3 regions of the Brevundimonas sp. GW821-FHT02A10 genome follow, and region 1 is predicted to be linked to each of the others. Evidence: predicted binding sites of a transcription regulator. Region 1 holds the regulator's gene; each other region holds the start of a gene.
The links. Region 1 encodes LexA, which represses DNA repair genes until DNA is damaged. Its sites were predicted from a motif close to ATGTTCNCNANNTGTTCT; they were not measured.
Positions count from the first base shown of each region.

Region 2: a site for LexA is predicted at 1,824-1,841, ahead of ssb (single-stranded DNA-binding protein). Genes of this name have one in related genera too.
Region 3: a site for LexA is predicted at 1,769-1,786, ahead of uvrA (excinuclease ABC subunit UvrA). Genes of this name have one in related genera too.

Region 1 is NZ_JBWKWC010000003.1:229,804-240,002, reverse strand. Features, by position in the region: gene gltA (citrate synthase) at 7-1,299, opposite strand; gene gltX (glutamate--tRNA ligase) at 1,364-2,785, opposite strand; gene AC07U0_RS10680 (ComEC/Rec2 family competence protein) at 2,865-4,940, shown strand; gene lexA (transcriptional repressor LexA) at 4,934-5,629, opposite strand; gene AC07U0_RS10670 (hypothetical protein) at 5,699-6,016, opposite strand; gene trpC (indole-3-glycerol phosphate synthase TrpC) at 6,145-6,957, opposite strand; gene trpD (anthranilate phosphoribosyltransferase) at 6,954-7,994, opposite strand; gene AC07U0_RS10655 (anthranilate synthase component II) at 7,999-8,589, opposite strand; gene AC07U0_RS10650 (peptidoglycan-binding protein) at 8,699-8,896, shown strand; gene AC07U0_RS10645 (hypothetical protein) at 8,893-9,063, opposite strand; gene AC07U0_RS10640 (response regulator transcription factor) at 9,121-9,813, opposite strand; gene AC07U0_RS10635 (sensor histidine kinase) at 9,813-10,199, opposite strand, start outside.
Region 2 is NZ_JBWKWC010000001.1:314,200-324,398, reverse strand. Features, by position in the region: gene AC07U0_RS01360 (NHL repeat-containing protein) at 1-601, shown strand, start outside; gene AC07U0_RS01355 (hypothetical protein) at 699-1,379, shown strand; gene AC07U0_RS01350 (hypothetical protein) at 1,379-1,783, shown strand; gene ssb (single-stranded DNA-binding protein) at 1,989-2,477, shown strand; gene AC07U0_RS01340 (DMT family transporter) at 2,561-3,466, shown strand; gene AC07U0_RS01335 (superoxide dismutase family protein) at 3,477-4,067, opposite strand; gene gyrA (DNA gyrase subunit A) at 4,189-6,975, shown strand; gene AC07U0_RS01325 (aminotransferase class IV) at 6,980-7,783, shown strand; gene AC07U0_RS01320 (L,D-transpeptidase family protein) at 7,787-9,361, opposite strand; gene rpmE (50S ribosomal protein L31) at 9,530-9,754, opposite strand; gene AC07U0_RS01310 (ABC transporter transmembrane domain-containing protein) at 9,882-10,199, shown strand, end outside.
Region 3 is NZ_JBWKWC010000004.1:271,151-281,349, reverse strand. Features, by position in the region: gene uvrA (excinuclease ABC subunit UvrA) at 1-1,689, opposite strand, end outside; gene AC07U0_RS13385 (hypothetical protein) at 1,867-2,703, shown strand; gene AC07U0_RS13380 (hypothetical protein) at 2,709-3,149, opposite strand; gene AC07U0_RS13375 (hypothetical protein) at 3,277-3,405, shown strand; gene AC07U0_RS13370 (ATP-binding cassette domain-containing protein) at 3,395-4,957, shown strand; gene AC07U0_RS13365 (EAL domain-containing protein) at 5,242-6,825, opposite strand; gene AC07U0_RS13360 (flagellar basal-body protein FlbY) at 6,913-7,350, opposite strand; gene AC07U0_RS13355 (rod-binding protein) at 7,347-7,682, opposite strand; gene AC07U0_RS13350 (flagellar basal body P-ring protein FlgI) at 7,685-8,800, opposite strand; gene AC07U0_RS13345 (flagellar assembly protein FliX) at 8,981-9,418, shown strand; gene dksA (RNA polymerase-binding protein DksA) at 9,620-10,036, shown strand; gene gltX (glutamate--tRNA ligase) at 10,113-10,199, shown strand, end outside.

The DNA of each region.
Region 1 (10,199 bases):
GTCCGATCAGCCGCGCTTGGCGATCGGCACGTAGTCGCGCTCGGTCGGGCCGGTGTAGAGCTGACGCGGGCGGCCGATCTTCTGGGCCGGATCGCCGATCATTTCCTGCCACTGCGAGATCCAGCCCACGGTGCGGGCCAGGGCGAACAGGACGGTGAACATCGAGGTCGGGAAGCCCATCGCCGACAGGGTGATGCCCGAATAGAAGTCGACGTTCGGGAACAGCTTGCGCGAGGTGAAGTATTCGTCGTTCAGGGCGACCTTCTCCAGCTCCTTGGCGACCTGGAACAGCGGGTCGTTCTCGCGGCCGGTGGCGGCCAGCACCTCATAGGCGCTTTCCTGCATGACCTTCGCGCGCGGGTCGTAGTTCTTGTACACGCGGTGACCGAAGCCCATCAGCTTGTACTTGCGGTCCTTCACGCCCTGGATGAACTCCGGGATCTTGTCCGGGGTGCCGATTTCCTGAAGCATGGTCAGGGCTTCTTCGTTGGCGCCGCCGTGCGACGGGCCCCACAGGCAGGCGATGCCGGCGGCGATACAGGCGAACGGGTTGGCGCCCGACGAACCGGCCAGACGGACGGTCGAGGTCGAGGCGTTCTGCTCGTGGTCGGCGTGCAGGGTGAAGATCCGGTCCATGGCGCGGGCCAGGGCGGGGTCGATCACATAGTCCTCGGCCGGAACGGCGAAGCACATGCGCAGGAAGTTCTCGGCGTACGACAGGTCGTTGCGCGGCGAGATGAAGGGCTGGCCGACGTGGTACTTGTAGGCGCGCGCGGCGATGGTCGGCATCTTGGCGATCAGGCGGATGGCCGAGATGTTGCGCTGGACCGGATCATGGATGTCCAGGCTGTCGTGATAGAAGGCCGACAGGGCGCCGACGGCGCCGACCATGATCGACATCGGGTGGGCGTCGCGACGGAAGCCCTCGAAGAAGCGGTCGAACTGGGCGTGCAGCATGGTGTGCCGCGTGATGGTGGTCTCGAACTCCGCATACTGGGCGGCGGTCGGCAGCTCTCCGTAGAGGAGCAGGTGGCAGACCTCGAGGAAGTTGGACTGCGAGGCCAGCTGGCCGATCGGATAGCCGCGGTGCAGCAGGACGCCGGCGTCGCCGTCGATGTAGGTGATGGCGCTTTCGCAAGCGGCCGTAGAGGTGAAACCGGGGTCGAAGGTGAAGGCGTCAGTGGCGCCGTACAGCTTGCGGATGTCGATAACGTCGGGGCCGGTGGAACCGCTCAGAACGGGCAGTTCGACGGTCTTGTCGCCGAGGGTGAGGGTCGCCGATTTGGCAGGTTCAGTCATTGTAGCCCCTTGTGAATCAGGGCCCGCGCCGGGGAGACGCCGGACCCCTTGTTGTTCGTGAACGTCACTTAGTCTGTTGCAGCGCATCATCCAAGCGCCCGAGCGATTCTTCGCGCCCCAAAGCGGCAAGAGTTTTGGCGATGTCGGGCGAAACCCCGTCTCCGGTCAGGGCGGCGCGGACGGCCGGGCCGATCTTGCCGAAGCCGACGGCCTCTTCCTCGGCGAAAGCCTTGAGTTCGGCCTCAAGGGCGAAGACGTCCCAGCTGGCGAACAGCTTGAGCCGGTCGCGCAGACGGCCGATGCGCTCGCCCGACTCGCCGGTCAGCAGCGGCAGGGCCTTTTCGAAGATGACCAGCGGACGGCGGCGCAGGACGAAAGCGGTCTGGTCGACCAGTTCGTTGAGCGTCTTGGCGCGGTCCTTGAGGAAAGGCATGGCGCGGGTCAGGCGAACCTCGTCGTCCTCGCCCAGCACATGGCCGCGCGCGAGGTGGAGATCGAGGACCTGTTTGGCCAGGCCGTCGTCGGCGGCCAGCCGCATCCAGTGGGCGTTGACGTGGGCCAGTTTGTCGAAGTCCAGCCGGGCCGGGGCTTTGCCGACGCCGGACAGGTCGAACCATTCCTGCGCCTGCTCGTCCGAGAACAGCTCGTCGTCGCCGTGGGCCCAGCCCAGGCGGGCCAGATAGTTGCGCATGGCCTCGGGCAGATAGCCCATCTCGGCATACTCATGCACCGCCTGGGCGCCGTGGCGCTTGGACAGTTTCGCGCCGTCCGGGCCGTGGATCAGGGGAATGTGAGCGAAGCTCGGACGCGCCCATCCGAGGGCGTCGTAAATCAATGATTGACGAGCAGCGTTGTTCAGATGGTCGTCGCCGCGAATGACGTGGGTGACGCCCATGTCATGGTCGTCGACGACCACGGCCAGATTGTAGGTCGGGGCGCCGTCGGAGCGCAGCAGGACCAGGTCATCGAGGTCACCGTTGTCCCAGCTGACCGCGCCCTGGACCTCGTCCAGGACCTCGACCCGGCCGGGCAGGGGACGGCGGAAGCGGACGACGAAGGGCTGCTCAGCCTCCAGCCCGGCGGCGACGCGGTCGCGCCAGGGAGATTCGAAGGTGCGGCGCGCGGCCTTGGCCTCGTCGCGCAGACGGCCGGTTTCCTCGGCGGTCGTGTAGTCGCGATAGGCGTGGCCGCTGTCGAGCAGGGTCTGGACGACCTCGCGGTGACGGTCGGCACGCGAGAACTGGAACACCGGCTCCTCGTCGGCGAACAGCTCCAGCCAGCTCAGGCCGTCGAAGATGGCCTTGACCGCCTCATCGGTCGACCGCTCGCGATCGGTGTCCTCGACCCGGATCAGGAACTTGCCGTTGCGCCCCTTCGCGTAAAGGTAGTTGAATAGCGCCGTTCTCGCACCGCCGATGTGCAGGGAGCCGGTGGGCGAGGGGGCGAAGCGGGTGACGACTGTCGAAGAAGAGGCAGGAGAGGTCATGGCAGGGAGGTCCGTACGGGCCGCCCTTATACCGCCCGACGCGGCAAAGCCCAGCCTTCCAGACAGGATCGCTTCGTCCGTGCGCGAACAGGTCGCCGGACAGGGGCTAAGGTGGCGGCTGTGGGCGCCGGTGGCGTTCGGCGGCGGCTGCGCCGTCTACTTCGGGCTGAAGACCGAGCCGCCGCTGTGGCCGCTGCTGGTCGCGGCCGCGCTGGCGGTCGGCCTATGGCTGGGGGCGCGGGCGAGGGGGCTGCCGCGGGCGGCGACCCTGCCGCTGATGCTGCTGATGTGTCTGGCGCTCGGGCTGGCGGCGGCGAAGGTTCGCACTGAACGGGTCGCGGCGCCGATCGCGCCCGCACTTGACGCGCCGACCACGATCGAGGCCTGGGTGCTGGATGTCGACAGTCCGGGCGCGAACGGGCACCGGGTGGTGGTTGCGCCGGTGTGGATCCGGGGGCTTGAGCCCGGGGCGAAGCCGATCCGGTTGAGGGCCACCGTCAAGGGCGATCCGCCGCCCCCGGGGACATCGATCCGGCTGTTCGCCATCCTCAATCCGCCGCCGCCGCCGGCCAGTCCGGGCGCCTATGACTTCGGCCGTAACGCCTTCTTCGAGGGAATGGGCGGCACCGCCTTCGCCCTGTCGCCGACGCGACCGGCGGTCCTGCCCGAGGCGCCGTGGCGGCTGAGGCTGGCGATGACGATCAACGGGGTGCGGTTCGGACTGGCGCAGAAGATCGTCGACCGGCTGGGGCCGCGCACCGGCGGGGTGGCGGCGGCCATGGTCACGGGGCACGAGACCTGGATCGAACGCGACGACCTCGACGCCATGCGCGATTCCGGGCTGGCCCACATCCTGTCGATCTCGGGCCTGCATATGGCGGTTGTCGGCGGTTTCGTCTTCTTCGCGGTGAGGCTGGGCGTCGCCGCTGTGCCGTGGGTGGCGTTGAGGGTGTCAGGCAAGAAGGTGGCGGCGGTCGCAGGCCTGATCGCGGTCGGGACCTATCTGGTGATCTCCGGGGCTCCGCCGCCGGCCGAGCGGGCGGCCATCACCTATTCCATCGCCTTTCTGGCCATCCTGCTGGACCGACAGGCGATCACCATGCATGCGCTCGCCGTCGCCGCCCTGATCGTGCTGACCCTCCAGCCCGAGGCCATCGTCACGCCGGGGTTCCAGATGTCGTTCGCGGCGACGGCGGCGCTGGTGGCCCTGGTCGAAAGCTGGCCGGCGCGTGTGCGGGAGATTTCGGCGCCCCTGCCGATCCTGATCGTGCAGAGGATCGGCGGCTGGATCGTCGCGGCGGTGACGGCCAGTCTGGTGGCCGGTCTGGCGACCGGGCCGTTCGCCATGCAGCATTTCAACCGGACGGCGGTCTATGGGCTGGGGGCCAATCTGCTGACTTCGCCGGTGGCGGACTTCGTGATGATGCCCGCGCTGGCTGTAGGCGCCTTGCTGGAGCCCATCAGGCTGGGCGCGCCCTTCCTGTGGGTGGCGGGCAAGGGCATCGACCTGATGCTGGCCATCGGTCACTGGACGGCGGGCCTGCCGGGGGCGGTCCGGACGGTGGCGAGCGCGCCGGATTTCGTCCTGCCGATCGCCTTCCTCGGGGTGCTGTTCATCTGCCTGTGGAAGGGGCGGTTGCGCTGGCTGGGCCTTCCGTTGGCGGCGGCAGTGATGCTGTGGCCTAGGGGCCCGACGCCCGACCTGTGGATCGGTGACGGCGGGACCAATGCGGCGTTTCACTCAGGGACGCAGGCTGTGGCGGTTCGCCCGGGCGTGCGCGAGTTCGCGGCGGACCTGTGGTCTCGGCGGCGGGGTTTGACCCTGACGGACCGGCCGGACGACGACTGGGTCTGTGGGCGATACGCGTGCGCGCCTGAGGTTCGGGATGCAGCGCCGGTCGCTCTGTGGTGGGGGACGAAGCCGCCGACGGAGGCGGCGCTGTCGGCTCTGTGCGGCGCGGCGCCCGTGGTCAGCGTGCGGGCGGCAGTGGCGGTGTTGCCGGCGGGGTGCGCGGAGACGCTGGTGCTGGACGGCGTCGACTTCAGGCGCGGCGGGGTGGAGCTGTGGCGGTCCGGCGCGGGCTGGAAGGCGGTGTGGACAGCCGATGTGCGAGGGGACCGGCCGTGGAGCCGCTCCCCCTCAAAGGCTCAGTGATACTGGCGGATCAGGCCGACCAGCTTGCCCTGGACCTCGACCTGGTCGGGGCCGAAGATGCGGGTTTCGTAGTTGCGGTTGGCGGGCTCCAGGGCGATGGATCCGCCCTTCTTGCGCAGGCGTTTGAGGGTCGCTTCCTCGCCCTCGACCAGGGCCACGACGATCTCGCCCGAGGAGGCGGTGTCGACGCGTTTGATGACCACCAGATCGCCGTTGAGGATGCCGGCCTCGATCATCGAGTCGCCCTCGATCTCGAGCATATAGTGCTCGCCGGCGCCCAGCATGGCCTCGGGCACCTGATAGCGGCCGTTGTCGCCCTGGATGGCGGAGATGGGCACGCCGGCGGCGATCTTGCCGACCAGAACCAATTCGCGGGTGTCATTGGCGGCCTCGGAGACGGGCGCTGAACGTCCGCCGCCCTCGATCACCGCGGGGGTGAAGGGGGCGCGGCCGCGCACGGGGCCGGTCGTGGCCTGTTCCGGCAGCTTGGTCACTTCGAGGGCGCGGGCGCGATGGGCGAGGCGGCGGATAAAGCCCCGCTCCTCCAGAGCCGTGATCAGCCGGTGGATGCCCGACTTGGACGCCAGATCCAGCGCCTCCTTCATCTCGTCGAACGAGGGGGAGACACCCGTCTCCTTGATGCGTTCGTGGATGAACATCAGGAGTTCGTGCTGCTTGCGCGTGAGCATGGGAGGAGCCTTCAGAACAAGACGTGAACCGTTGCCGATGTTCTGTAAGTGTTCTTCACTAATGTCAACTTAACGGTGAAGGCGTCGGGCGTCCTCGATGCGGGCGATCAGATTGGGCGCGCCGACATCCATCGACCAGGCGGCAATCGGGACCGACTTGCCGTCCTTCAACGCCACGACCGCAGTCGGAAACGGCTTCTCTCGCAGCCAGACGTGGTCGATCTGGTCCAGCGGCATCGGCTTTGAGCGGGAGACGAGATGCAGGGCTCCGTCCTGGATCCACAGACCCCAGCCTCCCGAGGCCCGCAGGCGCAGCAGATACCGGGGAATCATCCAGACCATCATGACGAGGCAGGCGGCGGCTCCGACAAACCAGCGCAGATCCACCCTCTCCCAGGGATAGAAGGCTTTGTCAGACCAGAGGGGCGCCGTGGCGATCCCCACGCTGCAAAGCACGAAGAACCCCACCGCCATCAAGGTGGATGACGGTTTGACCCGAGAGATCAGTTGGCGGTTCAATCCAGCAGCGTCCGGGTCGCGGCCTCGACGTCCGGCTGACGCATCAGGGCCTCGCCGACGAGGATGGCGCGGGCGCCGGCCATGCAGACGTCGGCGACGTCATTCGGGGTGAAGACGCCGCTCTCGGCGACCAGAAGGGCGTTCTTCGGGGCCAGATGCGACAGGCGGGCCGTCGTGCCGAGGTCGACCTCGAAGGTGCGCAGAGACCGGTTGTTGACCCCGATCAGGTCGCCGCCGAGGGCGACGGCTCGGGCCATCTCCAGCTCGTCATGGGTCTCGATCAGGGCGTCCATGCCGAATCGGCGGGCCTCGGCCAGCAGTTCGGCGGCGAGGGCGTCGTCGATCATGGCGAGGATGATCAGGATGCAGTCGGCGCCGAGCGCGCGGCTCTCGGCGACCTGCCACGGATCGACAAGGAAGTCCTTGCGCAGACAGGGCAGGGCGACCGCCGCCCGGGCCTGAACCAGATAGTCGTCGGCGCCCTGGAAGCTGGGGCCGTCGGTCAGGACCGACAGACATGCCGCGCCACCGGCCTCGTAGGCCCTGGCGAGAGCCGGGGGATCGAAGTCCTCGCGGATCAGCCCCTTGGACGGGCTGGCCTTCTTGATCTCGGCGATCAGGGCCGGACGGCCGGGGCCGGCGTGCTTTTCGAGGCTGTGGCGGAAACCGCGCGGCATGCCGGCGATCATGGCCAGCGACTCGATCTCGGACTGCGACTGGGCGGCCTTTCGCGCGGCGACGTCCTCGCGCTTGTAGGCGGCGATCTTGGCCAGAACGTCTTCGCGTGGTCGATCCTGGGGGGCAGTCATATGACGTCTTCGATCGGGATGGGCGTGGAGGTGATCCGCGCGAGAGAAGCCAAAGCTTGGGCGGCCTTGCCGTCGTCGATAGCGGCGGCGGCGAGGGCGACGCCGGATTTCAGGTCGTGGGCTTTGTCGGCGACGATGAGGGCCGCGGCGGCGTTGAGCAGGACCACGTCGCGATAGGGACCGGTCTGGCCGGCCAGCAGGGCGGAAAGGGCCTCGGCGTTGGTCTCGGCGTCGCCGCCGCGCAGGGCCTCGATGTCGGCGCGGGGCAGGCCGGCGTCCTCGGGCGTGACGGTGAAGCGGCGGACGGCGCCGTCCTTCCATTCCGCGACCTCGCTGGGGCCCGTGATGGTCAATTCGTCGAGGCCCTGACCATGGACAGTCCAGGCGCGGGTGGCGCCGAGACGGCCGAGCACCTCGGCCAGGGGCTCCAGCAGGCGCGGATCATAGACGCCCATGACCTGACGCTTCGCCCCGGCCGGATTGGACAGGGGGCCGAGCAGGTTGAAGACGGTGCGGAAGCCGATCTCGGCGCGGACCGGGCCGACGTGGCGCATGGCGCCGTGGTAGGCGGGGGCGAAGAGGAAGGCGATGCCCGCCTCGTCCAGCGCGATCTTCTGCTGCTCCAGACCGGCGGTCAGGTCGACGCCGAGGACGCCGAGGACGTCGGAGGAGCCGGACTTCGAGCTCATGGCGCGGTTGCCGTGCTTGGCGACCTTCAGGCCCGCGCCGGCCAGCACCAGAGCGGCGGCCGTCGAAATGTTGAAGGTGTGGGCGCCGTCGCCGCCGGTGCCGCAGGTGTCGATGACGTCGTAGTCGTGGTCGAGCGTCAGGGCGGCCTTGCGCATCTCGCCCGCGAAGGCGGCGATCTCGTCAACGGTCTCGCCGCGCATGCGCAGGGCCGTGACGGCGGCGGCGACCTGGGCCGGGGTAGGCTCGCCGCGCAGACAGGCGGCGAAGAAGTCGCCGGCCTCGGCCGAGGTCAGGGGCTGGCCATCGACCAGCTTGGCCAGCAGCGGCTTGAAACCACCCTCCGCCATGGCTTCAGACCATGGCCAGACGCTTGACGCCCGCCAGATCGAGGAAGTTGGCCAGCATCTCGTGGCCGTGTTCGGTGGCGATCGACTCGGGGTGGAACTGGACCCCGTGGATCGGCCGCTCGTGGTGCTGGAAGCCCATGATTTCGCCGTCCTCGGTCCAGGCGGTGACCTGAAGCGTGTTCGGCAGGGTTTCGCGCTGCACGGCCAGCGAATGGTAGCGGGTCGCAGTGAAGGGCGAAGGCAGGCCGGCGAACATGCCCTTGCCCTCATGCAGGATCGGCGAGGTCTTGCCGTGCATCAGGGCCTTGGCGCGCACGACGTGGCCGCCCATGGCCTGGCCGATGGCCTGATGGCCGAGGCAAACGCCAAGGATCGGCATGTCCAGCGGGGCGGTGTCGATCAATGGCAGGCAGATGCCGGCCTGATCGGGCGCGCAGGGGCCCGGCGACAGCAGGACGGCTTCGGGTTTCAGCGCCCAGGCCTCGGCGGTCGTCAGGTCGTCATTGCGGACGACATGCGTCTCCGCGCCCAGTTCCGCGAGGTAGTGGACGAGGTTGTAGGTAAAGCTGTCGTAGTTATCGACGACGAGGATCATGCGGCGGTTCTAGGACCTGAAATCCTCCGCGCCAAGCCGAAGCTTGCGTGGACACCGGACGTTAACCATCGTGGCGTTCAGATCGGATCCCTGCCGGAGATTCCCCCGCGTGATCGATACCGCCGCCGAGATCGAACAGGCCCGCGCCCTGCTGGTCGAGACGCCCGAGCGTCCGGCCAGTTCGCTGGGCGCCCTCGGGGCGGCGTTTCTGGCCGCCAGCGCCGCGGTGCTGCTGGCGGGTGTGATGGTCCTGGGACCGGGCTTCGCGATGAAGGACCCGGTCTATCAGGGCCAGTTCGAGAACTAGCCGAACCAGCCGGCGGTAAAGGCGAAGAAGACCAGAAGGATCAGGGCGAACAGGACGGCGACAGCCGCCACCGACACGCCCAGCACCGAGGTCATGCCCTTCACATTCTCGCCCTGACGGGCCTCTTCAGTCGTCTCTTCGACGTGGTCATTCTGGATGGTCGACATAGCGATCTCCGTTCGTTGATTAACAACAACGGCAGCGGGGCTGTTTCGATCCGTGCGTCACTTCCCCGCGTCAGGCTCGATCATGCGGTAGCCGAGGCCCTGTTCGGTGCGGATCAGGCGGGGGCGTGCGGAATCGGCTTCGAGCTTCTGGCGCAGCTGGGCGACGAGGACGCGGACGACCTGGGCCTCGACGACCTCGGCGCCGCCCCAGACGGCGAGGGCGATCTGGCGGTGGGTAACGACCCGACCGGCGTGGAGGGCCAGGGTGCGCAGCAGGTCGTATTCGCGCGGGGTCAGGTGCATGACCTCATCCTCGACCCGGACGATGCGGCTGGAGAAGTCGATCGACAGCGGTCCGGCGACGAAGCGGGAGCGGGACGAGAATTTGCGCTCGCGGCCGCGCAGGACGGCGCGGATGCGGGCCATGAGCTCGCCCATGGCGAAGGGCTTGTTGACGTAGTCGTCGGCGCCGAGATCGAGCGCCGCGATCTTCTCGGCCTCCAGATGGCGGGCGCTGAGGACCAGGATGGGCACCTCGGACCATTCGCGGATACGGGCGATGACGTCCTTGCCGTCCATGTCGGGCAGGCCGAGATCCAGCAGGACGGCGTCGAACCCCTCCATGGCCATGGCGGCGAGGGCGTCCGCGCCGCGCTCGGCGGCGGTGACGGCATAGCGCTCGGCCTGAAGCGCGGGGGTCAGGGACTGGACGATGGGGGCCTCGTCCTCGACCAGAAGCAGGCGCTGCATCAGACGGTCTCCCGGGCGGGATCGAGGGCGATGCGGACGCGAAGGCCGGTCGCGCCGACGTCATTGGGCGCCACGCCGATGCGGCCGCCCATGGCCTCGACGAAGCCGCGCGCGACGGACAGGCCGATGCCGGTGCCCCGGCCTTCACGGCGGCTGCCGGAGCCGCGATAGAATTTGTCGAACACCCGGTCGGCGTCGCCGGCGGAGACACCGGGACCGTCGTCGGCGACCTCGATCTCGATCCGGTCGTCGCGGCGGCGGGTGGCGACCTCGATGCGCACGGCCTGACCGCCGTGCTGGAGGGCGTTTTCGAGGAGGTTGTAGAGGACCTGTTCGAGCAGGACGGGATCGGCGCGAACGCTCAGGGCCGGGGCGAGGGCGGTCTC
Region 2 (10,199 bases), on a different contig from region 1:
CGATTCCAAATATCTGACCGCCGCGACCTCGCTGCGGGTCGGCGACCGCTTCTATATCAGCCCGCCCGACGGTGGTCGCGCCGTGCCGGTGACCATCGAGGCCAAGGACACACTGGCCACCCTGGCGCGCAAGATCTCGGTCGCCTCGGGCGGCAAGCTGAAGGTCACGGTCGCCTCCGAAGGGGGCACCGTCACCGGCAAGGACGGCGAGACCACCACCACCACCGGGGGCTTCCAGCGCCTGTCGATCACGGCCAAGGACGGCGTCAAGGGCGCGGTCCTCACCTCCGGCGAGACGGGCCGCGACGCCCTCGCGGGCCTCGGTCTCTCGGCGGGCTATATCGGCCTGGCGACCGTCGACAAGGGGCTCAAAACCTATGGCATGGGCCTGCCGTCCAACCTGACGCTCAACGACGCCGCCTCGATCAAGACGTCGGGCGAGAAGCTTCAGGCCGCGCTGAAGGCCGTGCGCGACGCCTATCGCGCCATGGCCCCGGTCGATCCGACGACAACGGCCGCCAGCGGCACGGTTCCGGCCTATCTGACCGCCCAGATCTCCAACTATCAGGCCGCCCTGTCGCGTTTGACCGGCGGTTCCTGAACGCCGCCGGGTTCTTCGGGGTCGCAGCCTGACGGTTGGCGGTTGACCTCAAGGGTGATGGCGGGGTTATTGAGGCTCCGGTCCCCGCGAGTGCTCCATGGCGTTTCCCAACGACAATCGAACCATCATCGCGATCGGCGCCGGCCTCGTCGTCGTCGCAGCGGTGGTGGCGGGCCTGGTCTTCGCCGGCGGTGGCGACAAGACGCCCGAGGCGCCGCCCGCCTCCCGAGGGGGTTTGAATATCGACCTGGCCGAGGCCCCGGTGCTGGAGACGACGCGCCAGCTGCGCTGCTTCGTCAACGGCCAGTTCGTCGGCATGGCCACCCTCGCCGACTGCGCCCGGCGCAACGGCCTGGCCACTGACGCTCTCGATGTGGGTCTGGACGAGACCGGCGCGCTGGCCGCCGCACCGACCGCCGCCTTCGCCCCCCCGCCGGCCGCACCGGTCGCCGAACCGACCGTCGAGATCCCGGCCGCCGCCACGCCGACCGACGCCCATCCCGCGCCCGCCCAGACCGCCGTGGTCAACGGCAGTCCCTGTCTGCGTTATACCGGCAATGAGTGGCGCACCGTCTCGGCGGGCACGACGCTCGGTCAGTGCGTCCAGGCGCTCTACGCCGGTCAGTGCGTGGGCCGTCCGGGCGACGCCCAGTACGGCCGCTGGGGCGATCAGACGCTTCGTCTGGTCCCACGCCGCGTGGAACAGTCCAGCGACAACAGCCGTTTCCGCGTCCTGGCCGAACAGGACCGTAGCTGCCAATTTCCGGGGTTGAACTGATGCGTCTCTCTACCGTCGCAGTGATCGCCGGGGCTCTGACCGCAGGTCTGCTGGCCGGCTGCTCCACCCAGACCAAGGCTCCGTTCGACCAGGGCGTCTGCTACAGCGTCGCCCTGCCGGATGCGGGCGAGAAGGCCGAGCCTCGCTTTAACGTTCTGGCGCGCGACCAGGCCCGGATCGAGGACTGCGCGGCCCGGCTGGAGGACATGCGGCTGCGGTTCCTGGGCATGGGTGGATCCAACAGCGACATCGTCGGCGCCTATCAGGGCCAGTTCATCTTCCTGGACCGCGCGGGTGTCTGGTTCGGCAAGACGCTGGAGGGGCAGCGCTTCTTCGCCCTGGCCCGGACCGGCGACGGTCGTCTGGCGACGCCGGGGACCATCGAGCGCGCTCCGGCCCAGTAAGATGCGGAGGGCTCCAGCCCGGTTCCCACGCTGTGTGATGAGAACAAAGCTGGAACATCCACAAGCTTTCGTTTAGGATGTCTTAACGGGGGGTGGCTTGGCGGCCGTGGCGCGCTAGGCCGGTCCTCCGACGACTGATCGTCGGATACGGCATTCAAGCAAGCCGCAGCCCGGACGGGCGCGGGGCAGACAACGAGAGAGCATCATGGCGGGCAGCGTCAACAAGGTCATTCTGGTCGGCAACCTGGGGCGCGACCCCGAAATCCGGTCGATGCCGAACGGCGACCGCATCGCCAACTTCTCCCTGGCCACCTCGGAGACCTGGCGCGACAAGTCCTCGGGCGAGCGCAAGGAAAAGACCGAATGGCACCGCGTCTCGGTCTTCAACGACAACATCGTCAAGGTCGTTGAAAACTATGTGAAAAAGGGCTCGACCGTCTATGTCGAGGGCTCGCTGCAGACCCGCAAGTGGACCGACAAGGACGGCGTCGAGAAATACACCACCGAGGTCATCATCGGCCGCTTTAACGGCCAGCTGACCATGCTGGGCGGCCGTGACGGCGGCGGCGCCTCGCAGGGCGGCGGCAGTCGCGGCAACGACGACGACTATTCGTCAGGTTTCTCCACCGGCGGCGCCAACAAGCCCTCCGGCCCGCGCGAAAGCTACGACCTGAACGACGACATTCCGTTCTAAACGGCTTGGACAAGACTGGTCCTGCAACGTCGGCTCACGGATTGTGAGCCGACGTTTTGCGTTCAGCGTGCGATAGGCGGGCGGTGACCACGCCAGACAAACCGCACAGCCCGCTGACCCTGCTCGAGATCGCCGCCATCGTGGCGATTATCGTGATCTGGGGCGTGAACAACGCCGGGGCCAAGGTGGCGACCGAGCAGATGTCGCCCCTGCTGGTCGGGGCGATTCGGTTCGGCATCGCCAGCATCTGCCTCGCCGGCTTCATCCGGCCGCCGTTTCCGGACTGGAAGAGCCTGCTGATCATCGTCCTGGTGGGCGGTTCGCTGCAGTATGGCCTCGTCTACACCGCCTACTGGCTGGCCCGGGACGTCAGCCCGGTGACCGTCGCCAACCAGCTGTGGATCCCGTTCACGGCCCTGTTCGCCTTCCTGCTGCTGAAGGAGCGCCTGAGCCGGGCGGCCATGGTCGGGATGGTGGTGGCCTTCGTCGGCGTCGGCTGGATGACGCTGGACGCGCATGCGCTGCAGGACTGGCGCGCTATTCTGGTCGGGATCGCCGCCGCCGCCGCCTGGGCCCTGACCACGGTCGTCGCGCGCCGCACGACCTCAATCCCGCCGCTGAAGATGCAGGCCATGCTGGCGGTCGGGACCCTGCCGGTCATGGCCTTTGGATCGGCCGTATTCGAACACCATCAGATCGAGGCCGTGAAGGCGGCGACGCCCATCGTCTGGGTGTCCCTGTTGTGGGCCGGAATCGTGTCGTCGGTTGTCGCGACGACCCTGCTGTTCTGGCTGGTGCAGAAACGCGAGGCCGGGCGGGTGACGCCCTATCTGCTGGCGACGCCGGTGGTGTCGATCCTGATCGGCTGGGGCCTGATGGGCGACGTGTTGACGCCCCAGATCCTGACCGGCTCGGCCATCGCTATGGCCGGGGTGGCGGTGGTGGCCCTGGCCGAGCGGGGCTTGCGCGCCGGCGCGGCCAAGGCCTGAACCACAGCGTTTAGCGGGCGGTGACGACCACCGGTTCGAACACGCCGCATGCGATGCGAGCGCCGGCCCCGCCGATCGGCTGGCTCACATAGTCGTCGGCGTTGGCGTGGACGACGAACGACAGGCCGTTGGCGTCGACATAGTCGCTCTCGTGCGCGTCGAGACCCTCCCAGGCCAGATAGACGTCGGCATTGGCCGCGCCGTCGGCGGCGGCGAAGACGTTCTGCAGATCGCCCAGGTCCGGACCGCCGTCCTTGTTGAGCAGGCCGTGCGGGCGGGCGCCCTCGGCGTGGTTCACATGGCCGCCGGCCGAGGTGAAGCCGGGCGCCTCGCAGCTGCCGACGGCGTGCAGGTGGACGGCGTGCCAGCCGGCCGGCCAGCCCTTGCCGACGACGCGGAAGATCATCCCCTTGGGCCCTTCATAGCCGGTCACCGTGCCGGCGTCGGCGCCGTCGGCCGTCTTCAGCGCGGCGACGACCACGGCCTGCGGCGGCGGGGCAGGGGCGGGCGTCGGGGCGGAGGCAGCGGTCTGGGCGAGAGCCGCTCCGGCTCCCAGAATCGAGGGGATGGCGAGAAGGGCGGCGAGGGGGAGGGCGCGCATGGAATCTTCCTTTCACGGACGACGTCGAAACAGGCGTAAACTTTGCCTCCTGACGCCACGGATGCTAGAAAACCGGACAGCGGATCACGTTCCGATTCCGGCCATTTAAAGCCTAAACTCCTTGACCGACGACAGCTACGAAAACGCCGCACCTCCTGCAGGACCGAGCGGCGGTTCCGACATTTCGACCATCACGATCGAGGACGAGCTGAAACGCTCCTACCTCGACTACGCCATGAGCGTGATCGTCAGCCGCGCCCTGCCGGACGCGCGCGACGGCCTGAAGCCGGTTCACCGTCGCATCCTGTACTCGATGCACGACCTGAACATGACGCCCGAGCGGTCGTACTCGAAGTGCGCGCGCGTCGTCGGTGATGTGCTCGGTCGCTTCCATCCGCACGGCGACGCCTCGGTCTATATGGCCCTGGTGCGCATGGCCCAGCCGTTCTCCATGGGTCTGATGCTGGTCGACGGTCAGGGCAATTTCGGCTCGGTCGACGGCGATATGCCGGCCTCGATGCGATACACGGAAGCGCGCATGGCGCCGGCCGCCGTGGCCCTGCTGGCCGACATCGACAAGGACACCGTCGATTTCCAGCCGAACTACGACGAGAAGGAGCTGGAGCCTGTCGTCCTGCCGTCGCGGATCCCGAACCTGCTGGTCAACGGCGCGGGCGGCATCGCCGTCGGCATGGCGACGAACATTCCGCCGCATAATCTGGGCGAGATCGTCGATGCGGCCGTGGCGCTGCTGGACGATCCGAACATCTCCGACGACGCCATCCTGGACATCGTGCCCGGTCCCGACTTCCCGACGGGCGGCGAGATCATGGGCCGCACCGCGCCGCGCAACGCGCTGCGCGACGGTCGCGGCTCGGTCATCGTGCGCGGCAAGGCCTCGATCGAGACGATCCGCAAGGATCGTGAAGCTATCGTCGTCACCGAGCTGCCGTTCCAGGTCAACAAACAGACCCTGATCGAGCGTATCGCCGAAATGGTCCGCGAGAAGCGGATCGAGGGCATCTCCGACGTCCGCGACGAATCCGACCGTCAGGGCATGCGGATGGTGATCGAGCTGAAGCGCGACGCTTCGGGCGATGTGATCCTGAACCAGCTGTGGCGCTACACCGCCATGCAGTCGTCGTTCGGCGTCAACATGCTGGCCCTGAACCACGGCCGTCCCGAGCAGATGGGCCTGCGCCAGTTGCTGGAAGCCTTCCTCGAGTTCCGTGAGGAAGTCGTGGTCCGCCGGGTCAAGTTCGAACTGGCCAAGGCCCGCGATCGCGGGCACGTGCTGGTCGGTCTGGCCGTCGCCGTGGCCAATATCGACGAGGTCATCCACATCATCCGCTCGTCGGCCGACCCGGCCGAGGCGCGCCAACGCCTGCAGGCCAAGTCCTGGCCGGTCGGCGACATGCTGGCTCTGGTCGAGCTGATCGCCGATCCGCGCTCGATGCTGATCGACGGCGACAAGCTGAACCTGACCGATGAACAGGCCCGCGCCATCCTGGCCCTGACCCTGTCGCGTCTGACCGGCCTGGGCCGTGACGACATCTTCGGCGAAGCTCGCGGCCTGGCCGACACCATCCAGGGCCACCTGACCATCCTGTCGGACCGCGCCAACATCATCGCCATCATCCGCGAGGACCTCTTGGCGGTGAAGGGCGAGTTCGCCGTGCCACGCCGCACCCTGATCGGGGAAGGCGACGCCGAGATGGAGGACGAGGACCTGATCCCGCGCGAGGACATGGTCGTCACCGTCACCCACGGCGGCTACGTCAAGCGCGTGGCCCTGAACGCCTATCGGACCCAGCATCGCGGCGGCAAGGGCAAGTCCGGCATGACGATGAAGGACGAGGACGCCATCACCGGCGTCTTCTCCGCCTCGACCCATACGCCGGTGCTGTTCTTCGCCACCAACGGCAAGGCCTACAAGCTCAAGGTCTGGCGCCTGCCGCTGGGCGGACCAACCTCGCGCGGCAAGGCCTTCGTCAACCTGCTGCCGATCGAGCCGGGCGACAGCATCATGAACGTCCTCCCGCTGCCCGAGGACGAGGCGACCTGGGGCGACTACGACATCATGTTCGCCACCAAGTCGGGCGACGTGCGTCGGAACAAGCTGTCCGACTTCGCCACGGTCAACCGCGCCGGCAAGCTGGCCATGAAGCTGGAAGACGACGACCACATGGTCGGCGTCGCCCTGTGCACGGCCGAGGACGACGTCCTGCTGACCACCGCCATGGGCCGCGCCATCCGCTTCAAGGCCGACGACGTTCGCGTCTTCAAGGGCCGGGATTCGACCGGTGTGCGCGGCGTCCGGCTTCAGGACGGCGACGAGGTCATCTCGATGGCCGTGCTCGGCCGCGTCGATGCCACGCCGGAAGAGCGCGCCGCCTACGTCAAACACGCCAACGCCATGCGCAAGGCGGCGTCCGGCGAGGGCGACGACGAGGCCACGACGCCGGAAGCCGATGACGAGGTCGTCGGCGACGCCGCCCTGACTGTCGAACGCATCGCCGAACTGGGCGCGGCGGAGCAGTTCATCCTGACCGTCACTGACAGCGGCTTCGGCAAGCGCTCCTCGGCTTATGAGTACCGCCGCACCGGTCGCGGCGGGCAGGGGCTGACGGCCCACGGCCTGGGCGGTCGCGCGGGCACGCGTCTGGCCGCGGCCTTCCCGGTGGAAGACACCGACGAACTGCTGATGGTCACCTCCAGCGGCCAGATGATCCGGACCCGGGTCGGTCAGGTCCGCGTGGTCGGCCGCTCCAGCCAGGGCGTCACCATCTTCAAGACCGCCGACGGCGAGCGCGTGGTCTCGGTTGAGCGTCTGGCGGAAACACCGGGCGACGACGATGCCGGCGGCGATGAAGGCGGTGAAGGAACCGAGGGCGGCGACGAAAGCTGATCGCATGACCGGGTTCCCGCCGATCCTTATCGACGGCGAACCCGCCTCGACCGACGACCTGACCTATCTGGCTCTGGTCAACTACGGCGCCTACACCTCGTTCCACGTCGAAGCCGGCGCGGCGCGGGGGCTGGCCCGCCATCTGGCCCGGCTCGAGGCCTCGGCGGTCGAGCTGTTTGGAGAAAGCCCCGGCGAGGCCCGGCTGCGCGATCTGATGCGGCTGGCGGTCGAGGGGCGTGACGCCTGCTGGCTGCGGGTCAGCCTGTTCTCGCCCGAGCTCTGGGCGCGGACTCCCTCGTGGTGCGGCGTACCCAAGGTCATGACCATGGCCGCCGAACCGCCGCCGCCTCTGGCCGCCTCGCTGCGTCTGGCGACCCGGGTCTATTCGCGCGACGCCGCCCATCTGAAGCACACGGCCCTGTTCGGTCTGATCCAGTCACGGCGGCAGGCGCGCGAGGAAGACTTCGACGACGCCCTGTTCATCGATGCGGCGGGCCTGATCAGCGAAGGCAGTCTCTGGAACATCGGTTTCGCAAAAGATGACCGCATCATCTGGCCCGCGGCGCCGATGCTTGCGGGCGTGACCCAAGCTCTGATTGAGGAGGGGCTGGCGCGCGTCGGCCTGGGGTCGGAGACCCGGCCCGTGCATCTGGCCGATCTGGCCGGGTTCGATCAGGCCTTCATCTGCAACAGCGCGACGCCCGCCTGCGCGGTGACGGCCATCGGCGATCACGCCTTCTCGGGCGATCCGGCCCTGATGGAACGTCTGGAAGCGGCCTGGGCGTCGAATACGCCCGAGGCCATCTAGGCGCTACGGACCGACGTCGTTGGCGACCGCGGCGCCGTCATCCACCGGCACCGGCAGGTTGACGGCGATGCCCAGGGCCTCGGCCAGCTTCTGGTCGCGCTTGTAGACGTCCTCGCGGAAGGCCACGCGCTGCTGACCATCGACGAAGGCCGTCCAGTAGAGCAGGCGCACGGTGATCTCGCGGCCGGTCTGGATGCGCTGGGTCTCACGCGTCTGCTGGGCCGTGTCGAACTCGGCCAGACGCAGGGGGTCGGGCGACAGCAGCAGGCGCGCGAACTCGACCGCGCCCTGCACCCGGACGCAGCCGTGCGAACGCTGGCGGGTGGCGAGGTCGAAGGCGCCCTTGGCCGGGGTGTCGTGCAGGAAGATGGCGTAGCTGTCGCGCAGTTCGAACTTCACATAGCCGAGCGCGGCCTGGGGTCCGGCGCGCTGGATCACCTGGCCGTTGGAAATATACATGTCCCGGGCGGCCAGATAGGCCGGGCCCTGGGGCAGGATTTCGCGGCGCGCGATGCCGGCCGGGACGTACCAGGGCGGGTTGGCCACGACGGAGGCGAACGGCTTCTCGAGGCTGGGCGTCTGGTTCTCGGCCGAGCCGACGACGACGCGGTTGGAATGAACCGGACGGCCGTCCTTCCAGTAGACCATGATGGCGGCGGCGGTGTTGACCTCGATGCGCTCAGGGTTCAGCTCGCGCTTCAGCCAGCGGCGGCGTTCCAAGTTCAGGGCGATCTGGCGGGCGCGGTCGTCGGACGAGGCGCCGAGCGAGCGCTGGGTGCCGGTGCCGATGCGGGCGTCAGGCAGCAGGCCATGGCGCTGCTGGAAGCCGCGCACCGCCGTCTGGAGTTCGTCGCCGTAGGTCAGGCCCTGGGCCTTCAGGCGGGCGCCGTCGGCGGCGCTGAGGTCGCCCTCGGCCACCAGACGTTCGATCAGAACCGGGATGCGGACGTCGCTCATCCCCGGCTCGATCGCGCCGCCCTGGTTGAAGGCCGGCCAGCCACCAGCGCGGCTCAGGCGGCGATAGCGCAGATAGCCGTTCGAGAGGTTGGTATAGCCGATGTCGGTCGGCGGCAGGCCGTCGAACCACTGCGCCAGCTGGTTCTGGCCCAGGGCGGCGTTCAGACCGGTCGGAAGGTCGACGCGGTTCTTGCCCATCTCCCACAGGTCTTCCACGTCCTCGGGGCGGACGCGGCCCTCGGCGAGGACACGGGCGTAGGTCAGGGCGGCGGCGGTGGTGCGTACGTCGCTGGAGGCCGGATCTGCGGCCAGACCCACGAAGTCGAAGAAGTCGGTCGCCGCCAGGCCGTGGTTCTCGGACTTGCGCGCGACGGCGTTGAGCGCCTGCATCTGGGCCGGGGTCCAGACGGCTTTCCAGCCGTTGGCTTCATAGAAGATGCGAACATCGTCCTGAAGATTGGCGGGCAGGCGGGCGATCTGCGGAGCGAATACGCTCTGGCCGCTGGGCGCCGCGGCGGGCTGGGCCGGACGGGAGCGGCGGAACTGGGCGGCCTGCGCTGACCCCGCAGCAGAGACCATCGCCGCTGTTGCGATGCCGAAACCCAATTCCCGTCGATTCATCTCAGTCCGCTCTAGATTTGTCCGCCGCCCCAAGGACTGCCCCCGCGACGCCGAACGCACTGATGTTACCGAGGTTCAACGCAAACAAAAAGCGCCGGTCGCAGGACCGGCGCCTTTCGTGATCCCAAAAGCGCAGTCCCACAAAATGGGCCGGCGCCGGGAACCGGCTTACTTCTTGATGAAGCCGCCGAACTTGTTGTTGAAGCGCGAAACGCGGCCGCCACGGTCCAGCATCTGCTGGTTGCCGCCGGTCCAGGCCGGGTGGGTCGACGGGTCGATATCCAGGTTCAGCACTTCGCCTTCCTTGCCGTAGGTCGAACGCGTTTGATACGTCGAGCCGTTCGTCAGGGTGACGGTGATGAAGTGGTAGTCGGGGTGCGTATTCGCTTTCATGGTCGTTCGGCCTCTGGCGCGATGACGATGCCGACCGTCGGTGCGCATAAATGAGAAAACCCGCCAGCAGGGGCGGGAATGAGCGGCGGCGTTTACACCGCAGGGCGTTCCGGGGCAAGAGGCGGCCATGACCGACGTTTCGCCGACCAATAGCCCCGCCGACGTTCAGGGACGCCCCGGGGCCGGCGCCCTTCTGGCCGAACAGCTGGGTGAGGCCGGTTCGCGACGCCAGAAGCGCAAGGACATCCGCCCCCTGGGTCGACTGCTGCCCTATCTGGGCAAGCACAAGCTGGACGCCCTGTTCGCCCTGTTCTGGCTGCTGGCCTCGACCGGGGCCTCGCTGGCCCTGACCGCCACCGCGCGCGGCGCGATCGATCAGGGATTCGCCGGCGGCGGCTCGCACATCAATCGCTGGTTCCTGCTGCTGGGCGCCAACGCCCTGGTC
Region 3 (10,199 bases), on a different contig from region 1:
GGCGGTCATGATCGCCTCCTCGTCATGCTCGACGACGAGGACGGAGTTGCCGAGGTCGCGCAGACCCATCAGGCTTTCCAGCAGCCGGGTGTTGTCGCGCTGGTGCAGGCCGATGGACGGTTCGTCGAGGACATAGAGGACGCCGGTCAGGCCCGAACCGATCTGGCTGGCCAGACGGATGCGCTGGCTCTCGCCGCCGGACAGGGTGCCCGAGGCGCGTGACAGCGACAGATAGTCGAGGCCGACGTTGTTCAGGAACCGCAGCCGGTCGCCGATCTCCTTCAGGATGCGACGGCCGATCTCCATCTGCTTCTCGGTCAGGGCCTCGGGCAGGGCCTGGGCCCAGTCGTAGGCCTTCTTGATCGACAGGGTGGAGATGTCGGCGATGTCCGCGCCGTCGATCTTGACCGCGAGGGCCTCGGGCTTGAGCCGCTTGCCGTGGCAGGCGTCGCAGGGCGTCTCGGACTGGAACCGGCCCAGCTCCTCGCGGACCCAGGCGCTGTCGGTCTCGCGCCAGCGGCGTTCGAGGTTGGGCAGCACCCCCTCGAAGGTCTTCACCGTCTCATACTTCCGGGCGTTGTCGTCATAGACGAACTTGATCTTGTCGCCGCCCGAGCCCTGCAGGATCACGCCCTGGGCCTTGGCCGGCAGTTCGCGCCAGGGCCTGTCCATCGAGAAGCCGTAGTGGAGCGCCAGGGCCTGCAGGGTCTGGGTGTAGAGGGGCGAGGGGCCGCGCGACCAGGGGGCGACGGCGCCGGCGTGCAAGGTCTTGTCGCGGTCCGGCACCACCAGATCGGCGTCGAAGGCCAGTTTGACGCCCAGACCGTCGCAGACCGGACAGGCGCCGAAGGGGTTGTTGAACGAGAACAGCCGGGGCTCGATCTCGCTGATCGTGAAGCCCGAGACGGGGCAGGCGAACTTCTCGGAGAAGGTGATACGGCGGGGCTCCTGACCCTCTTCCGTATTGGCCCATTCGGCGACCGCGATGCCGTCGGCGAGGCCGAGCGCGGTCTGGATCGAGTCGGCATAACGGCCCTCGAGGCCCGCCTTGGTGACGATCCGGTCCACGACGATGTCGATGTCGTGCTTGAACTTCTTGTCGAGCGTCGGAGCGTCCTCGATGGCGTAGAACTGGCCGTCGATCTTGAGGCGCTGGTAGCCCGAGCGTTGCCACTCGGCGATCTCCTTCTTGTACTCGCCCTTGCGGCCGCGCGCGACGGGGGCCAGCAGCAGCAGGCGCTCGCCGTCCGGCAGGGCGGTCAGCTTGTCGACCATCTGGCTGACGGTCTGGCTTTCGATCGGCAGGCCGGTCGCGGGCGAATAGGGCACGCCGACGCGCGCCCAGAGCAGGCGCATATAGTCATGGATCTCGGTCACCGTGCCGACGGTCGAGCGCGGATTTTTGGACGTCGTTTTCTGCTCGATGGAAATGGCCGGCGACAGGCCCTCGATCAGGTCGACGTCCGGCTTGCCCATCAACTCCAGGAACTGGCGGGCGTAGGCGCTCAGGCTCTCGACATAGCGGCGTTGACCCTCGGCATAGATGGTGTCGAAGGCGAGCGAGGATTTGCCCGAGCCCGACAGGCCGGTCATCACGACCAGCTTCTCGCGCGGGATGTCGACATCCACGCCCTTGAGATTGTGCTCGCGGGCGCCACGCACGCGGATGAAGTTGTGCTTTTCGGTCATGTGTCCGGGGAAACGCGGGAGGGCCGGACGGGGTCCGGTGCAGCAGAACTATATGGGGACTGATCCGGGGGTTTCAGCAAGAACAATGTAGGAACAGTCGGGATGCTGACAAGGCTCGTCCCGAGATTGTGTCCGCGGGGCCGGTGTGGTTGTGTGGCGAGGTACCGGGGGATACTCATGAAACTGTTTCGCGCGGCCGTGCTGCTGGCTGGCCTGATGATCGTTGCGGCGTGCGCGCCGATCACGATCAAGGGCGATCCGGCGCGGGAGGCGCAGGCCGACCGGATCCTGACGCTGACGATCGCCGGGCAGACGGACGCCGTCTTCGCAGACATGGCCCCGGGTCTGGACAGGGCGACCATGGCCGCCCCGTTCGCCGCGGTCAGGGCGAAGCTTCCGAAGACGCCGCCGCCTGCGGGCAAGACCCTCGGTTTCACCCGGGGCGTCGGCACAGGCGGAGACCAGTATTTCCTCACGCGGCAGTATGATTTCCCCACCGCCGTCGTCGTTACCCAGACCCAGATGGCAAAGGCTCCCGACGGACGTTGGGTCGTGGTCAACTTCAACGTCAACAGCGCGACGCCAGCGGAGCTGAAGGCCAATGGCTTCACCCTGTCGGGCAAGACGCCGGTTCACTACATGATGCTGGCGGCCATGATCGCGGTGACCGGCTTCATCGTCGTCACCGTCGGTTTCGCCCTGTATCGCCGCCGCTGGGGCTGGGCGATCTTCAGCCTGTTCGGCGTCGTGGCCTTCCAGCTCAACTGGGGAACCGGAGCATGGGGCGTCCAACTCATCCAGTTCTACCTTCTGGGGTCAGCCGTCGTCCGGGCGGCCTCGCCGTTCGCGCCCTGGATCTTCTCGGTGGCCTTCCCGCTGGGCGCGGTCCTGTTCTGGGCCTTGCGCAAGAACACGGCCAAGCCCCCCAAGGCGCCGAAGAAGGGCAAGGCGGCGAGCGAGCCTTTCGTCTCGACTCCCGACGACTTCAGCCCCGTCGCGCCCGCTGATCACTGAGCGAGCTATCCGGCCGACAGGAACGTCCCCACGTTCAGGGTGATGGTGCAGTGGTAGTCGCCGGCGCCGTCGGTCGAGCAGTCGTCGAGGCCGTAGGGGTTGCGGACGATCTTCTGGGTGTAGCGCCAGGTGCGGCCCTCGGCGACGACCTCGGAGCCGCCGCCGGTCGAGGCCCAGGCGGCGAGGCCGTCGTAGAAGGCCCGGGCCGGGGCCCCGGCGCAGGTGAAGCGCAGCAGGTCGACGCCCGGCTCCTTCTCATAGGTCCCGGCGGCGGCCGAGGCGGCGAGGCAGTCGGCATAGAACTTCGCCTGGGGCGGGGCCGGTTCGCCGGGCGTGCGGATGACCGTGGGCGGGCCCGAAGGCGCATCGTCTTCGCCGCCGATGGTGATGCAGCCGCTCGTGGTCAGGGCAATGGCGAGGCAGGCGATCAGGGGCGTCAGGCGCATGGCGAAGTCTCCTTACGGTCCAGCCTGTCACAGAGCCGTGTTCGCCGCCAGCCGGGCGCCGCACTTGCGTAACGGCCCCGGACGCGCCATCCTTCCTGTCTGAGTTCGTTCAGGAGGCCTGACTGTCATGATCATCGCACTGGAAATCGGCACCGCCCTTTCCCTCGTCGCCATGATCGCGGTCTATGTCTCGAACCTCCCCAAGCCCAAGCGCGTCCCCGTCCGGGTACGCAACCGCGGACCGCATCAGCGCTGATACGCCTGACGGCCGCCGTCTCTTCGACAATCTGAGCCTCGCCTTCGGGCGCGAGCGCACCGGTCTGGTGGGCCGCAACGGCGTGGGCAAGTCCACCCTTCTGCGCATCCTCGCGGGCGAGCAGCCGCCGTCCGGCGGGACGCTGGCGCGCGCCGGCACGATCGGAATGCTGGACCAGAGGCATGAGCCGGGACCCGACGAGCGCGTGGCGCAGACGCTGGGCGTTGGCGCGGCCGTGGCCGTGCTGGAGCGGGTGCTGGCCGGGGAGGGGACCGAGGCGGACCTCGCCGAGGCCGACTGGACCCTGACCGAGCGGATCGAGGATGCGCTGGATCAGGTTGGATTGGCCGGGATGGCGCTGGACCGGCTGTCCTCGGGTCTGAGCGGCGGGGAGCTGACGCGGCTGAGGCTGGCGGGGCTGCTGATCGCCGCGCCGGACCTGCTGCTGCTCGATGAGCCGACCAACCATCTGGACGCCGGCGCCCGGCGGATCGTCGCCGAGGTGCTGGGCCGCTGGAAGGGTGGGGCGGTGGTGGTCAGCCACGACCGCGACCTGCTGCGCCGCATGGACCGGATCGTCGAACTGTCGAGCCTGGGCGGGGCGGTCTATGGCGGCAACTACGACCTCTATGCCGAGCGGAAGGCGGCCGAGCGGGCGGCGGCGGCGCGGGACCTGGCCTCGGCCGAACGCGATGTCGACCGCGCCGCGCGTGAGGGCCGTATGGCGGCGGAGAAGAAGGCGCGGCGCGATCGGGCGGGGCGAGCCTATGCCGCCAGCGGCTCGGCGCCGAAGATCGTCCTGGGCATGATGGCCGAGCGGGCCGAGGTGTCGGGCGCGCGAGAGAGCGGGCTGGCCGAACGCCGGGCCGAGGCGGCGGAGGCGGCGCTGGGCGAGGCCCAGGCGCGGGTCGAGCGGGTGCGCGAACTGTCGATACCCCTGCCGCCGACCGGGCTGGCGGCGGGCCGGACGGTGCTGACGATGAGCGCGGCGGCGTGGGATGCGCCGGACGGGAGATGGATCGTCGGACCGGTGGACCTGAGCCTGATCGGGCCTCGGCGGGTGGCGATCACGGGTCCGAACGGGGCGGGCAAGACGACCCTGCTGAAGCTGGCAGCGGGCTTGCTGGAACCGACGGCGGGCACGGTCGAGCGCCCTGTCCGCGCCGCCCTGCTGGATCAGGAGACCAGCCTGCTGCGGTCGGACGAGACGGTGGTCGAGGCCTTCCAGAGGCTCAATCCCGGGGCGACGCCGAACGCGGCGCGGGCGGCCCTGGCGCGCTTCCTGTTCCGCAACACGGCAGGCGACCGCGTGATCGGGACCCTGTCAGGCGGCGAGCGGCTGAGGGCGGGACTGGCCTGCGTGATGGGCGGCGCGCACCCCAGTCAACTGTTGATTCTGGATGAGCCGACCAACCATCTGGACCTCGACGCGGTGGCAGCGGTGGAGGCGGCGCTGGCGGCCTGGGACGGCGCCCTGCTGGTGGTCAGCCACGACCCGGCCTTCCTGGAGGCGATCGGGGTGGAGGAAACGGTGCGGCTGGAGGCCCGCTAGAGAGCGGAAAAAACATTTGCACGCGAGTGCAAAATCGAAAGTACAATATCAGGTTTCGAGCGCATTAGACTGATATGAATAGGCTTTCTATATCCGGAAATCCGCAGCACGCTTTGCGCTCATGTGCATCGGCGTGCAAGGCGGCATCCGGCGGCGGCGATGTCAAAGACCCGAGCGGGCAGTCTACACCCGCATGGGATGGCGCCGGACCGAATGTCGGCGGGAGCCGTCAGGGCCTTGAAGAGGCGGGGGTTCGTGCGACGACTTCTGCGAGGTCGAAGCGGTCAGCCCCAGCTGGCGACGGCGCCCTTGCGGCGGACAGGGGCCGAGGAGGTCTGGAGGATGGTGCGCGGCTCGGCCTCGGCCTTGCCGTAGAGCCAGCCCTGGGCGTAGTCGACGCCCAGACCGCGCAGCATGTCGGCGGAGGCTTCGGTCTCGACGAACTCGGCGATGGTGGTCAGGTTCAGCGAGCCGCACAGCTCCACCAGGTGGGCGACGACGGTGCGCGTCTTCAGGTCGCTCGCCATCCCCTGGATGAATTTGCCGTCGATCTTGACCGTGTCGACCGACAGGCCGTGGATGTATTCGAGCGAGGCGGCGCCGGCGCCGAAATCGTCGATGCACAGTTTGATGCCGGCGTCGCGCAGGGCGCCGAGGCGACGGTTGGCGGCGGCGACGTCGGCCAGGGCGGCGGACTCGGTGATCTCGACGATCAGGCGGCGACGCTCGTCCGGCGCGGCCGCGGTCATCTTGAGCAGGGCCTCGACATAGGCGTCGGTGGCCAGGGAGGCGCCCGAGACGTTGATGGCGATCTTGAGCAGGCCCGAGCCCGGCTTGCGCAGTCGCTGCAGCGCCTTTTCGGCGACGGCCAGGTCGAAGCCCTCGATCAGGGCCAGCTCCTCGGCCATGCGGATGGTGTTGGCCGGGCTGACGTCGCCGCTGAAGCGCGACAGGGCCTCGAAATGGTGCACGGCGCCGGTCTTCAGATCGACGATGGGCTGGTAGTGCAGGTTGAAGGTCCGCGCCTTGACCACGTTCCGGAAGCCCTCGGCCTCCTGCATGGTGCGGGCCATGGCGGTGTTGAAGGCGGCGTCGGGATTGTCCAGACCGCCCTCGGCCAGACAGCCTTCGACGGTGAAGCGCAGGGCGCGCAGGGCGTTGACCGGCGGGCAGTTCGGCATGGCCGTTGTGGCGCCCGAGATCGACAGGTTCAGGCCCTCGTTGCGGACCACCTCCTGGACCTCGCCGATCAGATCGCGCTTGTCATCCTTGTCGCGCAGCAGGGCGTAGCGTTCGGGCGTCAGACGGGCCGCCGAGGCGCCGTCGATCGAGGCGGACTGAAGGGTGGCCTCGACGCGGGCGGTGGCGCGCTCGATGTCCTCGCCGATCGCGGCCAGACCGCCGATGTCGATGAAGGAGATCGAGAAGGGACCGGCGTCCGGCGCGTTCAGGGCGTTGCGCGCGCTGTCGAGGAAGCCGGCGGAATCGAGGATCGGCGGGCATTCGTCGGGCACGGTGGAGAAGACGGGACCGTCATAGCTGATCGAGCACGAGATCGCGGGCGCCAGCTCCGGAAGCATGAAGGCGCGGAGGGTGGCGCGGCGGACCTTGCCCTCGCCACAGGTCATCAGCAGGGGCACCGCACTGGTGCGGGCGCCGGGCTGCAGGGCCGTCAGGGCCTTGGTCAGAAGCTTGCCGCCGCCGGGCGCCAGCCGATCGGCCAGGAGCTGGTTCTGAAACACTTCCGGGCCATGGCCGGCCGCCGGGCCAACGCCCAGGACCATGCCGACGCGGCCGTCCGGCATCAGCTCGACCAGCAGGTCGGCCGAGGCGAACGCGAATCCCAGAAGGCGCTTGCGGATTTCCATGACCAAACCCTAGCCGACGAGGCCTTAAAGCTTCGCCGCATTGGCAGGGTTAACGGGAGGAAAACCGCCGGTCTTTGATCGGTTTGATCAGGCGCTGCGGTTCAGGGTGATGGCGCGGCCGTCCCCGGCGGTGGCCCGGCCTGAGGCGCCGTAACCGGTGCCCATGGCGCGCGAGGCCGCGACCTCTCCGGCGATGGTCTGGACCAGGCCTTCGGAGATGATCCGGGCGGCCTCGACCGCGACCGAATGTTTGGCGAGCACTGTGTTGAAGCGCTCGGTCGCCTTGACCAGACGCATCCGCTCGCTGGACGGAGCGGCGGCGAGAATGGCCGGGTTGGCCTTCACCTGGGCCGACTCGCGGCGGTACTGGTTGGCCAGTTCCTGGGTGATCGGCAGGCTCTCGACGACGTCCTGGGGCCGGCGCTCGGTGAAGGCGCGGGTCTCGCTCTCCAGCCGTTCGGTCAGGGTCTCGGTCAGTTCGGTCAGGTGGCGCGCGGCGGCGGTCGCGGTGTGGGCGTCGGTCATTGCCGGGCCTCCTGCATCTTGATCATTTCGGACATGACGGTGCCGCTGAGGCCGATGCCGCCGGCCTTGACCGTCTGTTTGGCCATGGCGTCGATCATGAAGCTGCGCCAGGTGCCCTCGGCCTCGCCGCCGCCGAAGGGGCCGTCGGTCGACAGGCCCTCGAACATGGGCTTGAGCATTTCCGACAGGAAGGAGGCCTCGAAGTCCTCGGCGGTCTTCTTGATCTGGGCGCGGCGGGCGTCGCTGATGGTCGAGCCGGTCCCGGCGGTCGGCGCCGTGGGGGCCGGGGTCAGGAAGCCCGTGGGGGCGGAGACGGCGGAAAGGTCGCTCATGCTCACATGACCTCGATTTCGGCCTGGAGGGCGCCGGCCGACTTGATGGCCTGGAGGATGGAGATCATGTCGCGCGGCGAGACGCCCAGGGCGTTCAGGCCGTTGACCAAAGTCGAGAGCGAGGTCGAGCCGTTGACGATGCGCATCTCGCGGCCGAGCTCTTCTTCCACATTGACGGTGGAGGAGGGGACGACGGCGGTCTGGCCCTGGCTGAAGGGCGCGGGCTGGCTGACCTGGGGGTTCTCCTGCACCGAGATGGTCAGGTTGCCCTGGGCGATGGCCACGGTGGAGACGCGAACCGCCTCGCCCATGACGATGACGCCGTTGACCTCGTCGATGATGACCTTGGCCGGGGCGTCGACCGCGACGGGGATGTTCTCGACCCGGCTGATGAAGCCCGCCATGCCCAGCTGGGCCGGCGCGCGCAGGGCGACGACCGAGCCGTTCTCGGCCAAGGCCGATTGCGGGAAGGACTGGTTGATGGCGGCGGCGATGCGCTGGGCCGTGGTGAAGTCCGGATTGCGCAGGGTCAGGCGAACCTCGGGCATGGAGTCCAGGTTGAAGCCGGTCTCACGCTCGACCGTGGCGCCCGAGGCGATGCGGCCGGCGGTCGGGACGCCGCGCGTCACCGAGGAGCCCGAGGCGCCGCCGCCCGAGACCGATCCGGTCTGAACCGAGCCTTGCGCCACCGCATAGACCTCGCCGTCCGCGCCCTGGAGACTGGTGACCAGCAGGGTGCCGCCCAGCAGGCTCTTGGCGTCGCACATGCTGGAGACGGCCACGTCGATGCGCGAACCGGGGGTGGAGAAGGGCGGCAGCTCGGCCGTCACCATGATGGCGGCCATGTTCTTGGAGTTGGCGTTGGCGCCGCGGATGTTGACGCCGAGGCGCTCGGTCATCCCTTCCAGCGACTGGCGGGTGAAGGGGCAGTTGCGAAGGCTGTCGCCCGTGCCGTTCAGGCCGACGACCAGGCCGTAGCCGACCAGCTGGTTGGAGCGGACGCCCTCGATCGAGGCGATATCCTTGATGCGCGACTGGGCGTCAGCCGCGGTCGCGACCGTCAGCGCGGCCAGTCCGACGAGGACCGGGGCGAAGAGGGCGGCAAGACGTTTCGACATCGAGGGTAATCCTGACTGTGACCCGAAACGGAATGCGAGGATCGTGCCGAATTGAAAGTTCAATGTTTTCAATGATCGAACGCTGAAGCTTGCCGTTCAGGGCGGCAGATTCTGCCCGCCCGTTAACCAAACAGTCACCGTGATCCGGCGAGGATCGGCCATGTTCCGGAGCGTTTGCCCATGAAGGTCACCGGCCCCTCAGGTCCGACATCGACGTCGAGCGCCCGCTCCACCAAGGCCGCGGGCGGCTTCAGCCTGGGTCAGACGGGGGGCTCGGCGCCCGCTGCGGCGACCGCCTCGGCCTCCAGCGCGAGCGGCGTCGCGGGGCTGTCCGCCCTGATGGCCCTGCAGGGGGTCGAGAGCGCGACCGAGCGCCGGCGCCGGTCGATTCGGCGCGGACGCGGCCTGCTGGACCGGCTCGACGAGCTCAAAATGGCGATGCTGGGCGGTGAAAACGACGCCGAAGCCCTGGAGCGTTTGACCCGCTCCCTGCGCGAGGAACGGCCCGAAGATACCCCTGAGGGGCAAAACGACGGCCTCAGTGGTCTGCTGGACCAGATTGATCTGCGCGCGGCGGTTGAACTGGCCAAGGCCGAAGTTCGCCGCAACGCACCATAAACCACCGAATCCTTGAACTTTTCCCCTGTCCGCTGAGCGGTGTGATGACAAAATGTCACGCTGCTCACGTCGAGCGGGTTTTCCCTGATCACGGACGCGCGAACCGCGTTGCTCCGACTCTCGCCGACGCCTAAAGGCAGTCTGCGCCACAGGGGGGCGTTTTAGTTGAAGAGCGTGAGTGCGATGAACGCAGTTGCGTCCATGACTGCAGCAGAGCCGGTCGCGTACCGGCCCTCAGACGACGAACCGTTCATGAACGAACGGCAGCTGGCCTATTTCAAACACAAGCTGATGGCGTGGCGGGATGACATCCTGCGCGAGTCCAAGGGCACGGTCATCAATCTGAAGGCCGAGACCGAGAACCATCCGGATCTGGTGGATCGGGCGTCGTCCGAATCCGACCGGGCGCTGGAGCTTCGGACCCGCGATCGCCAGCGCAAGCTGATCTCCAAGATCGAGGACGCCCTGCGTCGGATCGAGGACGGCTCGTACGGCTATTGCGAGGATACCGGCGAACCGATCGGCCTGGGCCGACTGGAAGCCCGCCCGACGGCGACCCTGTCGGTCGAGGCCCAGGAACGCCACGAACGCCGCGAACGCGTCCACCGCGACGACTGAATCCGGGCTCAGCGCCTTGACTTGAGGGGACGACGGGGCGACCTACGCGCCTCCCGTTTCAAGGTCGCCTGAACTCATGTCCGTCAAGGTCCGTTTCGCTCCGTCGCCCACCGGCAAGCTGCACGTCGGCAATGTCCGCACGGCTCTGGTCAACTGGATGTTC